3 regions of the Comamonas resistens genome follow, and region 2 is predicted to be linked to each of the others. Evidence: predicted binding sites of a transcription regulator. Region 2 holds the regulator's gene; each other region holds the start of a gene.

The links. Region 2 encodes FNR, which switches genes on or off when oxygen is low (the NO sensors DNR and NnrR bind a similar motif). Its sites were predicted from a motif close to TTGATNNNNATCAA; they were not measured.
Region 1: the regulator FNR is predicted to act here: its motif matches at 2,078-2,091, upstream of cyoA (ubiquinol oxidase subunit II).
Region 3: the regulator FNR is predicted to act here: its motif matches at 2,540-2,553, upstream of QMY55_RS12195 (universal stress protein).

What each region holds. Positions count from the first base shown of each region.
Region 1 covers NZ_CP125947.1:2,813,635-2,818,018, reverse strand. Annotated here, with positions in the region: gene cyoB (cytochrome o ubiquinol oxidase subunit I) at 1-874, opposite strand, end outside; gene cyoA (ubiquinol oxidase subunit II) at 937-1,983, opposite strand; gene QMY55_RS13165 (MFS transporter) at 2,323-3,663, shown strand; gene QMY55_RS13160 (Bug family tripartite tricarboxylate transporter substrate binding protein) at 3,860-4,384, opposite strand, start outside.
Region 2 covers NZ_CP125947.1:2,115,112-2,119,495, forward strand. Annotated here, with positions in the region: gene ccoG (cytochrome c oxidase accessory protein CcoG) at 9-1,451, shown strand; gene QMY55_RS09920 (FixH family protein) at 1,551-1,865, shown strand; gene QMY55_RS09925 (hypothetical protein) at 2,141-2,404, shown strand; gene fnr (fumarate/nitrate reduction transcriptional regulator Fnr) at 2,467-3,189, opposite strand; gene hemN (oxygen-independent coproporphyrinogen III oxidase) at 3,457-4,384, shown strand, end outside.
Region 3 covers NZ_CP125947.1:2,619,137-2,623,520, forward strand. Annotated here, with positions in the region: one part of gene QMY55_RS12180 (IS3 family transposase) at 1-209, shown strand, start outside; AL1L pseudoknot at 196-312, shown strand; one part of gene QMY55_RS12180 (IS3 family transposase) at 209-1,137, shown strand; gene QMY55_RS12185 (Rha family transcriptional regulator) at 1,172-1,855, shown strand; gene QMY55_RS12190 (hypothetical protein) at 1,898-2,323, opposite strand; gene QMY55_RS12195 (universal stress protein) at 2,668-3,123, shown strand; gene QMY55_RS12200 (LrgB family protein) at 3,261-3,986, opposite strand; partial or broken gene QMY55_RS12205 (CidA/LrgA family protein) at 4,050-4,352, opposite strand.

The sequences.
Region 1 (4,384 bases), 700 kb from region 2:
AGATCCAGATCAGGTTCACGTACAGCATGGGGTTGCCGCCCAGCTCGTTCGTGAAGAAGTTGGTGCCGACGTAGCGGTCCAGCGACATCAGCACCAGGGCTGCGGTCAGCACGGGAAAGGACGCCACGATCAGGGCGTTGGTGCACAGGGCAGTCCAGGTGAAGACGGGCATCTTCATCAGGTTCATGCCGGGGGCGCGCATCTTGATGATGGTCACGATCAGGTTGATACCTGACAAGGTCGTGCCGACACCGGCGACCTGCAAGCCCCAGATGTAGTAATCAAGACCCGTGCTGCCGCTCTGGTGCCCCAGATTGGACAGAGCCAGCCAGCCGGAGGTGGAGAACTCACCCAGGAACAGGGAGATCATCACCAGCACGGCGCCGCCTGTGGTCATCCAGAAGCTGAAGTTGTTCAGGAACGGGAAGGACACGTCACGTGCGCCGATCTGCAGAGGAACCAGATAGTTCATCAGGCCGGTCACGAAGGGCATCGCCACGAAGAAGATCATGATCACGCCGTGGGCCGTGAAGATCTGGTCGTAGTGGTGAGGAGGCAGATAGCCCATGTTGTCGCCGAAGGCCATGGACTGCTGCAGACGCATCATCACGGCATCGGCAAAGCCGCGCAGGAACATGACCAGACCGAGGATCATGTACATGATGCCGATCTTCTTGTGGTCGATGGAGGTGATCCAGTCGTTCCACAGCGGAGCCCAGAGGCGGAACTTGGTGATGCCGCCGACCACGACGAGGCCGCCAAGCACCACGGCAATAAAGGTCATGAGCACGATGGGCTCATGCGTCATGGGAATCTGGTCCCATGTGATACGGCCCAACAGCCAGTGGGCGGCCGGGGTTGTTGTTTCAGACATGTTGAGTCTCTTTTGTCGTATTGGAGCGGCTGAGCGGTGAGCGCATCCGCACCGTGAGCTACTTATTGCTGTGCGACAGCTCCGGAGGAGGCGACTTCGTCGAGCAGGGCTACAACGCGGTCAGCGTCTTTGGATGTGCAGACGTCCAGGGGCAGGGTCACGCTGGAGGTCTTGTGATGGGCTTTGCCGCCGGCGGCGTCGATGGCCATCATCTCGCTCATGCACATCTTGCCGTCTTCCACGCAGCGGTTGAGGACCTTGTTGTACAGGCCTTCGTCCACGCTGGCGAAGCGTTCAACGGGGTTGCGCTCGCTGGGCTTGGCCAGGTCAAGGTAGGCATCGCGTGTCAGGGCCTTGCCTTCGGTCTTGGCCTTGGCAATCCACTGATCGAACTGCTCGTTTTCCAGACCGTGGAACTTGAAGGTCATGCCGGCAAAGCCTGCGCCGCTGTAGTGCGAAGACTTGCCGCCATAGACACCGGCCTTGTTGATCACGGCGTTCAGTTCGGTCTGCATGCCGGGCATGGTGTAGATCATGCCGGCCAGATCAGGAACGTAGAACGCGTTCATGGTGTGGGTGGAGGTCAGCTTGAAGTGAATGGGGCGATCCACCGGGGCGGCCACTTCGTTGACGGTGGCAATGCCTTGCTCGGGGTAGAAGAACAGCCACTTCCAGTCCAGCGACACGACCTGAATCTCCAGAGGCTTGACGTTGGGGTCCAGAGCCTTGGTGGCGGAGATACGGTCCAGGGGACGATAGGGGTCGAGCTTGTGGGTGCTGATCCAGGTAATGGCGCCCAAAGCGATGATGATGAGCAGAGGAACCGTCCAGATCACCAGTTCCAGCGCTGTGGAGTGGTGCCATTCGGGGTCGTACTTGGCCTCTGTGTTGGACTGGCGGTATTTCCAGGCAAACAGCAGCGTCAAAAAGATGACGGGAACGATGATGAGCAGCATCAGCAAAGTGGCCGTAATGACCAGATCGCCTTGCTGCTTGGCGACATCGCCAGCTGGGTTGAGGACGACGGCCTTGCTGCAACCGGCGAGGGTTGCGGTCAAAGCGGCCGCTGAGAGCCACGCGGGCCCACGGATTTCCTTGATTTTTAACATGCTTTGGGCGTGACAAAGTCGCGCTTAGGTGTAAACGCGGATTACTGGATCTCGGCAAATGTAATACGGGATAGGCGTTTGTCCATTGGACATTTTGTCCAAGGTCAAGACTTCAGTTCTCAAAATCCGCTACGCGACAAGGGCTTAGCGTTGTCAGAGGTCTGCGCATTGAGGGGTGAGAAAGCTCTTGTAAATGTCAAAAGTCACCCCATGAGAGCCATCAGGTCAGGCGGTTGCCGACAGCACCGAGGGCAAAAACTCTATTGCAGCTGCACATGCTTGGGCGTAGAACGGAAGTGTCCGTGAGACAAGACAAGTAAGACAAGGAGCTGTATCTATATGAGTAGCATGAATCCATCCATTGGTCTTACTCAGCAAGACTATGACAACTCGGAAACGCTGGCCTATGCGGATACCGATGAGGATGTCACACCCGGTGAGATTGCGGTTGGCGTGATCATCGGACGCTCGTCCGAGTACTTTGACTTCTTTGTGTTCGGCATTGCTTGCGTGCTGGTGTTTCCATCACTGCTGTTTCCCGATCTGTCCAAGCTCGATGGCACGCTGGCGGCGTTTACCATTTTCTCGCTGGCCTTTGTGGCCCGTCCTGTCGGTACGGCGCTATCCATGGCTGTGCAGCGCCGCTGGGGGCGAGCCACCAAGCTCACTCTGGCCTTGTTGCTGCTGGGCGTCTGCACCGTGGGCATGACCTTCTTGCCCAGCTATGAAGTCGCCGGCATGAAAGCGGTCTGGGCGCTGGTGATCCTGCGCGTCGGGCAGGGCCTGGCTCTTGGCGGCACCTGGGACGGTCTGCCTTCGCTGCTGGCCATGTCGGCGCCCAAGGACAAGCGCGGCTGGTATTCGATGATCGGGCAGTTGGGGGCTCCGCTGGGCTTCATCATTGCCGCAGCGCTGTTCGCTTATCTGTATTCGAGCCTGAGTGCCGACGACTTTCTCAGCTGGGGCTGGCGCTTCCCGTTCTGCGTTGCCTTTGCGATTAACGTGGTGGCCTTGTTTGCTCGTCTGCGCCTGGTTGTGGGCCAATCCTACACACAGGCGCTGCAGGAGCGTGAGCTGGAGCCCGTCAGCGTCACACGTTTGATGGCCAGCGAAGGCCGGAATGTGATGATTGGCGCGTTTGCGGCGCTGGCCAGCTTTGCACTGTTCCATCTGGTCACCGTGTTCCCGCTGTCCTGGATCTCGATGTACTCGAATCAGTCGGTGACCGATGTATTGGTGGTGCAGATCATTGGCGCACTTCTGGCGGGGATGGCCATCATGCTCTCTGGCTGGCTGGCCGACCGTGTGGGCCGCCGCAATACGCTGGGCACCATGGCCTGCCTGATCGGTATCTTCAGTTTCCTGGCGCCCTGGCTGCTGGGCAGCGGTACGGTGGGAAACAATGTCTTCATCATTGTGGGCTTCATCCTTCTGGGATTGTCCTACGGGCAGGCATCGGGTACCGTGACCTCCAACTTCTCGCCTCACTTCCGCTACACCGGTGCGGCCTTGTCCACGGATATGGCATGGTTGATCGGTGCGGCGTTCGCCCCGTTAGTGGCCTTGGGGGTGTCGGCCAAATTCGGTCTGGTGGCCTTGGGTATCTATCTGCTGTCGGGAGCGCTATGCACGCTGGCGGCCCTGGGCATCAACCGTGCCATTGAGGCGCGCGACCAGTAACATACAGCTTGCTGTTCAACAAAAAAGCCCGGCGCTGAGCACTGGGCTTTTTTGTTGATGGAGTGGGGCATGAAAAAACACCCCAGCTCCCCACAGCGTGTGGATCGCGGCCCCTCCAAGAGGGGCACCTTGGGGTCGCCCGACGATGAAAAAAGCCGCCTGGGAAGGCGGCTTTTGATGTCAGGAACTCGGAAGATCAGTCCAGTGCCAGACCTGCCTTCTTGATGACATCACCGAAGCGCTTGCTTTCGGAAGCCATGAAGGCCTTGAACTCGGCAGGCGTGGGATTGAAGGATTCGTAGCCAAAGGCTGCGAACTTGTCCTTGACGTCCTGGCCTGTCAGGGCCTGGCGCACATCGGTGCGGATCTTTTCAATCACGGCGGGAGGTGTGCCGGGGCGCACGGCCAGGGCATTCCAGCCGATGGCGGTGAAGTCCTTGGGGCCGCCCGATTCGGACACGGTGGGCACGTTCTCGAAGCCGGCAATGCGGCTGGGCGCCGCCACGGCCAGGAAGCGCAGCTTGCCGCCACGCACCAGCGGGCCTGCAGTGCCCAGAGAGCCCAGGGCAAAGGTCAGCTCGCCATTGGCAACGCCCTGGTACAGCTGGCTGGTTTCCTTGTAGATGACGTGTTCCATCTTGGTGCCGGTCTGGTTTTCCAGCAGGGCCGAGCCCAGGTGCACGGGGTTGCCCACGGACCAGGAGCCGTAGTTGAGCTTGCC
Region 2 (4,384 bases):
GAACTGCGATGACCGGCGAGCCAGGCAAACCGCGCAAGATCATCCCGATCACACCCGAGCCCAAGGACGGCAGTCCTGACTACGTGCCTTTGTTTGCTTCCGAGCAAAAGGTCTACTCTCGGTCCATCCGTGGCGTGTTCGCGCGCTGGCGATGGATCATGGTGTTTCTCACGCAGCTGTTCTTCTACGGTATGCCCTGGCTGCAGTGGGGCGAGCGCCAGATGCTGCTCTTCGATCTTGAAGCGCGTCGCTTTTACCTGTTCGGGCTGGTGCTTTACCCGCAGGATTTCATTTATCTGACCGGTCTTCTCATCATCAGCGCGTTGGCGCTTTTCCTGTTTACGGCGGTCGCAGGGCGTTTGTGGTGCGGTTTCTCCTGTCCGCAGACCGTTTATACCGAGATTTTTGTCTGGATCGAGAGCAAGGTCGAAGGCGATCGCAGTGCCCGTATGCGCATCGACAAGGGCGGCTGGACTTTCGAGAAGATCTGGAAGAAGTCGCTCAAGCAGTTCCTCTGGATCGCCTTGTCCCTGTGGACCGGTTTCACCTTCGTGGGCTATTTCGTGCCCATCCGTGAACTGGGTGTCGAGTTGCTGGCCCTGAGTGGCAACTGGCAGATTTTCTGGGTGCTGTTCTATGGTTTTGCCACCTATGGCAATGCCGGCTATATGCGCGAGCAGGTCTGCAAATACATGTGCCCTTATGCACGTTTTCAAAGCGCCATGTTCGACAAGGACACCATGATCGTCAGCTACGACGCAGAGCGCGGCGAGGGGCGCGGTCCGCGCAAGAAGGGCAGTGACTACAAGGCCGAAGGTCTGGGCGACTGCATCGACTGCAAGCTCTGCGTGCAGGTCTGTCCCGTGGGTATCGACATCCGCAACGGGCTGCAGTACGAGTGCATTGGCTGCGGCTTGTGCATAGACGCCTGCAACTCCGTGATGGACAAGATGGAGTATCCACGCGGCCTGATCCGCCTGACCACGCAGAATGCCGTGTCCAAGGCATGGAAGCATGCGCAGATGATTCGCCGCATCTTCCGTCCGCGTGTGCTGATCTATACCTCGGTGCTGGTGGCACTCAGTGCCGCCATGATTGCCAGCCTGGCGATGCGTGAACCCGTGAAGGTGGACGTCATCCGTGACCGGGCGGCGCTGTCGCGCATCGTGGCCGGAGGCAAGCTGGAGAACGTTTACCGCCTGCAGATCATGAATGCCACGGAGACCGAGCAGAACTACCGCATCAGCGCCGTGGGCCTGGATCATCTGGAGGTGGCTTCCGAGCAGGAAGTGACCGTAGGCCCAGCGGAGACACGTGGCATTGCCGTGCGTCTGCAGATTCCCTATGGCTCGGCCGATCCTGGTTCGCACACCATCCATTTCAATCTGGATGCCGTGCAGGCCCAAGGTGGGCGCGTGTCCGAGAAGGCTGTTTTCCTGGTGCCGCGCTAGACGGCAAGGTTATCGACTATCCGCAACAATAGCTTGGCTGGCGCTGCGCATCTGGCGATGCGCCGCACTGGCAAAGTTCCACATTGAAAGAGATCCGCCATGTCGGCAACAACCCCAAGCGCAGCACGTGCGGCAAGCGCAGCCAAACCACAGCATCCCGAGGACGGCAAGCCTTGGTGGAAGTTCGCCCATGTCTGGCTGGTTCTGGCGGGCCCGGCCGTTGTGGTCGTCGCAGGCCTGGTCACGGCCTATATCGCCATGAGCAAGCCTGACCCCGTGATCGACCCCGATTACTATCGTCATGGCATCGAGATCAACCAGCGCATGAGCGAATCACAAAAAAGCCTGGCCCCGGCACTGACCGGGCGCAATCATGCGGCAACGCCTGCACAAGATCACCCTACAGATCGCTGATGCCGGGTTGCAGGGCACAGCACTCCATGAAAAAAGGCCGCCCAGCGGCCTTTTTTCATGGAGCATGCTCTGAAATTCAAAGCGCCTTGCGCAAGTAGAGTCTATGTTTTGCGTAACGACACCTATGAAGTGAAGATTTAATAGGCGCTGGCTGCTATCAATTAAAGAATTCCCGTGCCTGGGTTTCTCGGTGTTTGCCCGCAAGGGGCTGGTCAGTTCGGCCCGGCAATGTGCAGAATGTCCTCACCGCTCCCCGCAGCCCAAGGAGATTCGTGATGGACACTCAGCGCTGGATGTGGATTGCATGGCCCGCATTTTTGGCCGCCGCAGTCCTGGAAATGGTGGTTTTTGCCTTTGTTGACCCGATGGATGTGCACTGGATGGGGTCGCCACTGGAATGGTCGCGCAGCGCCGTCTATACGGCAGCATTCTTCGCCTTCTGGCTGGTCATGCTGCTTTGCAGTCTGATGACGCGCAGCCTGGCGCGCTCGGCGCAGGATTTGAACAACGGCATCGTCTCCGAGCCTTTGGCCGATTGACAAGCTTTCCAAAAGAACAAGGCCCGCTGTAAGCGGGCTTTGTTCTTTTGAGGGTTAGTAGATCAGCTCTGGCATTGCTGGCTGTTGACAATGCGCTTGAGCGCTTCGGTATCCAGAATGCGCAAGTGGCGCTGCTTGACTTCCACAATGCCTTCTTCGGCGAACTTGGAGAAGGTGCGGCTCACGGTCTCCAGCTTCAGGCCCAGATAGCTGCCGATTTCCTCCCGGGTCATGCGCAGCACCAGTTCCGACTTGGAGAAGCCGCGGGCAGCCAGGCGCTGCACCAGATTCAGCACAAAAGCGGCCAGGCGCTCTTCGGCGCGCATGCTGCCCAGCAGCAGCATCACGCCATGCTCGCGCACGATTTCGCGGCTCATGACCTTGTGCACATGGTTTTGCAGGGCCGTCACCTCGCGCGAGAGCTGCTCGAGCTTGTCAAAAGGCATGACGCAGACTTCGGCATCTTCCAGCGCCACGGCGTCGCAGGTGTGATGGTCGTTGACGATGCCGTCAAGGCCGATGATTTCACCGGCCATCTGAAAGCCGGTGACCTGGTCGCGACCGTCTTCGGTGGCCACGCAGGTCTTGAAGAAGCCGGTTCGGATGGCGTACAGCGAAGTGAATTCCTCGCCGTTGCGGAACAGCAGTCCGCCACGCTTGATCTTGCGGCGCGTGGCGACGATTTCGTCGATGCGCTCCATTTGCTCATCGTCCAGGCCCATGGGCATGCACAGTTCACGCAGATTGCAGTTGGAGCAGGATGCTTTGATGGTCTGAAGATTCATGGCTTGCAGCAGCGGTGCGGACGCACAGGGAGTGAGGCCGCGCCGTTCATTGACCTCTAGGTTGGTAATGAGATGGATCAAATTGTCGCAGCACTTGCCTTGTTATCCCTTGATGTGAATCAAGGACAAGGGGTTTGCCTTGGGGCACAGTGAAGACACTGATTCCAAAAACACGCGCTCGCTGCAACAAGACGGGCATCCGGTCAGGCTGAAGAGAAGCTCGATATCGGTGTCCTCTGCAGTGTGGGTGCACCCTGACTAAGAGCCATGACCGCAGTTACGCCCGAATTGCTAAGCCGTTTTGATATTCCGGGGCCTCGCTACACGTCGTTTCCAACAGCCGACCGTTTTGTTGAGGCTTTCGGCCCTGAGGACTATACCCTGGCACTGCAGCAGCGCAAGGCACATTCGGCTGCCCGCGCGCTGCCGCTGTCCCTTTATGTCCATGTGCCGTTCTGCGAGTCGCTGTGCTACTACTGCGCCTGCAACAAGATCATCACCAAGCATCACGAGAAAGCGGCGCAGTACCTCGACTATCTGCGCCGCGAAGTCGCCATGCATACCGAGCATTGCGGCAAGGGCCAGGTTGTCAGCCAGTTGCACCTGGGCGGCGGCACGCCCACGTTTTTCAACGACGACGAGCTGCGTGCCTTGATGGCGCTGATGCGCGAGCATTTCAAGCTGGACCCCGCGGGTGAATATTCGATTGAGGTGGACCCTCGCACCGTGAGCAACGAGCGTCTGCAGGCGCTGAAGGAAATGGGTTTCAACCGCCTGAGCTTTGGCGTGCAGGATTTCGATCCCGATGTGCAAAAAGCCGTGCATCGCGAGCAACCGGCACAGCAGGTCTTTGCCCTGGTGGAAAAAGCGCGCGAGCTGGGCTTTGTGTCCATCAATGTGGACCTGATCTATGGTCTGCCCAAGCAGACGCCTCAATCGTTTGCGCGTACGCTGGAGCAGGTCAATGCCTTGCGCCCTGACCGCATAGCGCTTTATGCCTATGCCCATCTGCCCGAGCGCTTCAAGCCACAGCGTCGCATTGAGTCTGCTGACCTGCCCATGGGGCAGGACAAGCTCAATATGCTCTCCAGCGCGATCGATGCATTCATGGACGGCGGCTATGTCTATGTGGGCATGGACCACTTTGCGCTGCCCGATGACTCTCTGGCCATTGCCAAGCGCCAGGGGCGTCTGC
Region 3 (4,384 bases), 500 kb from region 2:
GCTGTGGGCGGCCATCGAGTCCATCGCGCCGAAGATTGGATGCGTGCCGCAGACGCTGCACGAATGGGTCAAACGCGTCGAGGTCGACACTGGCGTGCGTGAAGGCATCACGACCAGTGAGGCCCAGCGGATGAAGGAGCTGGAGCGCGAGGTCAAGGAGCTGCGCCGGGCCAACGAGATATTGAAGCTGGCCAGCGCGTTTTTCGCCCAGGCGGAGCTCGACCGCCGGCTCAAGTCCTGAAGGATTTCATCGACAAGCATCGCGATGCCTTCGGGGTCGAGCCGCTCTGCAAGGTCTTGCAGGTCGCCCCGTCGGCATATCGAAGGCATGCGGCGCTGCTGCGTGAGCCTCACAAACGCTGCATCCGGGCTCAGCGCGATGATGTGCTGGTCCCGGAGATTCAGCGCGTCTGGCAGGCCAACATGCAGGTCTACGGCGCCGACAAGGTGTGGCGGCCACTGACTCGCGAAGGCGTGACCGTGGCCCGCTGCACGGTCGAGCGATTGATGCGCCGGCTGGGCCTGCGCGGCAAGGTCGTGCGCACCACGATTGGCGATGCCAGGGCGCCATGTCCGCTGGACCGAGTGAATCGGCAGTTCCGTGCCGAGCGGCCGAACCAGTTGTGGGTCAGCGATTTCACGTACGTCTCGACCTGGCAGGGCTGGCTGTACGTGGCCTTCGTCATCGATGTGTTTGCTAGGCGCATCGTCGGCTGGCGAGTGAGCAGTTCGATGCGAACGGACTTCGTACTCGACGCGCTGGAGCAGGCTCTATATGCCCGGCAGCCGGAGCGCGATGGAAGCCTTGTTTGTCATTCGGACAGAGGGTCACAGTACGTCAGCATTCGCTACACCGAACGACTGGCAGAAGCCGGCATCGAGCCGTCTGTGGGCAGCAAGGGCGACAGCTATGACAACGCCCTGGCCGAGACCATCAACGGCCTCTACAAGGCCGAGCTGATTCACCGCCGAGCGCCATGGAAAACCAAGGAGGCCGTGGAGTTCGCAACGCTCGAATGGGTGTCGTGGTTCAACCACCATCGCCTGCTCGAACCCATCGGGTATATCCCGCCTGCAGAGGCTGAGGCAAACTACTATCGGCAACTCGCCAGTCAGAACACCGAGGTGGTGGCCTGACTTAAACCAAACAGCCTCCGCGAATCCCGGGGCGATTCACGCTAACGTGCTGCGTGACATTCGCAACTTGTTGCCGCAGTTGCCTGATGGAGGTGTCCTCAATTTTGAGGAGCCCCCCCTTACTGACGAGCAAAACGGTCAAACCTACCCCGCTTACCGCCTGACCCGCGACGGCTTTACGCTGCTGGCCATGGGCTTTACGGGCAAGAAGGCGCTGGCTTTCAAGCTGGCCTATATCGACGCCTTTAACCGCATGGAAGCCGCGCTGCACCAGCCGGCAGACTCGCAACGCATGGAGCTGGCCTTTTCTCTGGCCGCAGAGGCCGCGGCGCAGGTGCACCGCACGGTGTTCAATGCGGTGATGGAAGGTGACGCAGACGAGTGGCAGCACAGCCGCTACCTGCTGAATCTGAACTACGACAGCCAGGGCCGCCCCACCCTGCCCCATGCCCAGGCGATCGCCTCCGACCAGATGGTGGTGTCCTTCAACAGCCTGCCGCAGCGCATTGCCGACGGCGAGATCATGAGCGCGACCGATGCGCAGCTGGCCACGCTGGCAACGGCCTGCACCCAGCGGCTGACCCAGCGCGCCCAGCACCGCGAAAAGCAGGTAACGCTGCCGGTGTACCCTGGCCAGCGCCCCTCGCAAGCTTCGGCCCTGTCAGCCAAGCAGCCGCCCGCGCCCGATGACGGCCTGCTGCGCATGACGTTCCGATAAGCCGCTTTTGATATGCCAAAGCCCCCTCTGAGGGGCTTTTGTTCAGTCCTCTTGGGTGGAGGGCCAGAACAACTCTCGCACTTCGGGAGAGTAGTACGGCAAGGCAAGCACCGCACCAAAGAGTGCGCAGCCCAAGGTCGATGTCGCGTTCCCCAGGCCGGACAGCACAATCGGCGGGCTGAAACAGGCGACGACTACGGTCGCCACAGAAGACCACAGGGTAAACCGAGGCGCCCATGCTCTGAACCGCAGCAGCCCGTAAAAGGAAATGAGGCCGAGCACCACGAGCACCGAAAACGCCAGCAGGAAAAGCCAGTCCATGGGGCCGACCTCCGACTGCATCAGAAGACTCTGAGAAAGATCGGTCAGCTCACGGGGCACCAGATCAAAGCCATATTCCGCCAGCATTCCGAGTATGGGGATGCTCAATGAAGCAATCACCAATGCGCGATACGTCGATTTACCCATGCCCTCTCCAAGTTGCTATTGGCGAATCGTACTACCGCCCCACGCGCTGATAGCGATTTGCCCCACGGATGAGAAAGCGCCCCGGCAAGACGCCGGCAAGCACCCGATAGGCGCGGCATCACACCTGTCGCATGACATTCAGGTAGTCTGCTGTTGATCGCTGCCAGTGCGAGATGGATTGGGGCTTGAGGCAGTTTTTGCTTGCATTTCAAGCCTTTGATCTTCATCAAGAGACTGTCTGAATACTCACTTCGGGGTGTTGCATTAGCCGCCCCGGAGTGTGAGCATGGATGCGGTAATCGTTCGGATTGATTGGCAACCGCTGACGCGCAAGGAGGCTGAAAATGTTCAAGCACATCTTGATTCCTACGGACGGCTCGAAGCTCTCCGAAGCCGCGCTGCGCGCGGGCATGCAACTGGCCAGGGAGCAAGGCTCTGCGGTGACGGTGCTGTATGTGATACCGGACTATGCCGCCATGATCTACGGTGCCGAGGTGCTGACGGCGTACAACGCCAGCGAGCTTGACAAGAGCGCCCAGGAGGAAGCCGACAAGGTGCTGCAGATTGCAGTCGACATTGCCAAAACCGAGGGCGTGGTGTGCAAGACCGAGCGGGTGATGAATATCTCGATCAATCAGGCCGTCATCAAGCAAGCCAAGGACAGCGGCTGCGATCTGATCGTCATGGCATCGCACGGCCGCAAGGGCATTGCCGGCATTCTGCTGGGCAGCGAGACCCAGCGCGTGCTTGTGAACAGCAGCATTCCAGTGCTGGTGCATAGGCCGACTGTGAAAGGCTGACCCAGAGCTGCGTCACAACTTTTGATAGCTGCCAGCGCTTGATGGATAAGCGATAGAGGCAATTTTGATCTCAAAAAAAACTCTCCAGTTCCATCCAGGGCCTGGAGAGCTCTCACGGCAGCGGAGCAGCACCCCGCTTAGAACCAGCGGGCTATCAGCGGCATGAGCAGCGCCACAAGCAGCACCTGCAGGCTGAGGGCCAGGCCGGCATAGGCACCGGCATCCGCATTGACCTGCAGCGCGCGCGCCGCACCGATGCCGTGCGAGACGGTGCCGAGGGCAAAGCCGCGCGCCACCCAGTCAGTGTCGGTAGTGCCGATTCTCAGCAGCTTGAATAGCGCGCCTGCGGACAGTGCACCGATCAGGCCGGCCAGCACCGCAAACACGGCGGCCAGCGCCGGAACGCCGCCTATTTTTTCTGCCACGCCCATGGCTACAGGGGCAGTCACGGACTTGGGTGCCAGGGAGCGCAGCACTTCCTCGGGCAGCCCCACGGCCCAGCCCAGGGTGACGGCAACGATGGCGGCCGTAGCGCCCCCGGCCAGCGCGGCGATCAGCAGCCGGGCCCATTTGCGCTTGAGCTCTTCGCGCCGCTGCCATAGCGGAAAGCCCAGAGCCACGACGGCGGGGCCCAGCAGAAAGTGAATGAACTGCGCCCCGGCGAAGTAGGTTTGATAGGGGATCTGCGTGAGCATCAGCACGGTGCCCAGTACCACGATGGACCAGAGCACCGGGTTGGCCCATGGCGCCTGCCCGGTGCGGCTATAGACCCCATGGGCCAGCACGTAGACCGCCAACGTGGCCGTGAGCCCGAACAGCGGCGCCGAGGAAAGATAGACCCAGAGCTGTACAAAATCAGGCATCGGCGCCCCCTCCTGACGGGTGTCTGCGGATTCGTTCAGAAGGAAGCGCGCCAGCAGCACGGTGACGATCATGCCCACCCAGGTGGAGATTGCGATGACCAGAAGCAGCTTGAACCCGTAGTCGCGCAACAGACTCAGGTGCGTGATGACGCCCACGCCCACCGGCACAAACAGCAAGGACAGATGGGAGAGCAGATAGCTGGCGGCGGCCTGCACCGGCTCCCGCACCAAGGTAAAGCGCATGGACAGCACCAGCAGCAGCATGCCGATGACCGGGCCGGGGAACGGTAGTCTGAGCAGCCGTCCCAGCGCCTCCCCGGTCAGCTGCAGCACCAGGAGCCACGTTATTCCTTGCAACGCTTGCATTCGAGATCGCCTTTCTGTCCAAACCAGGCCCC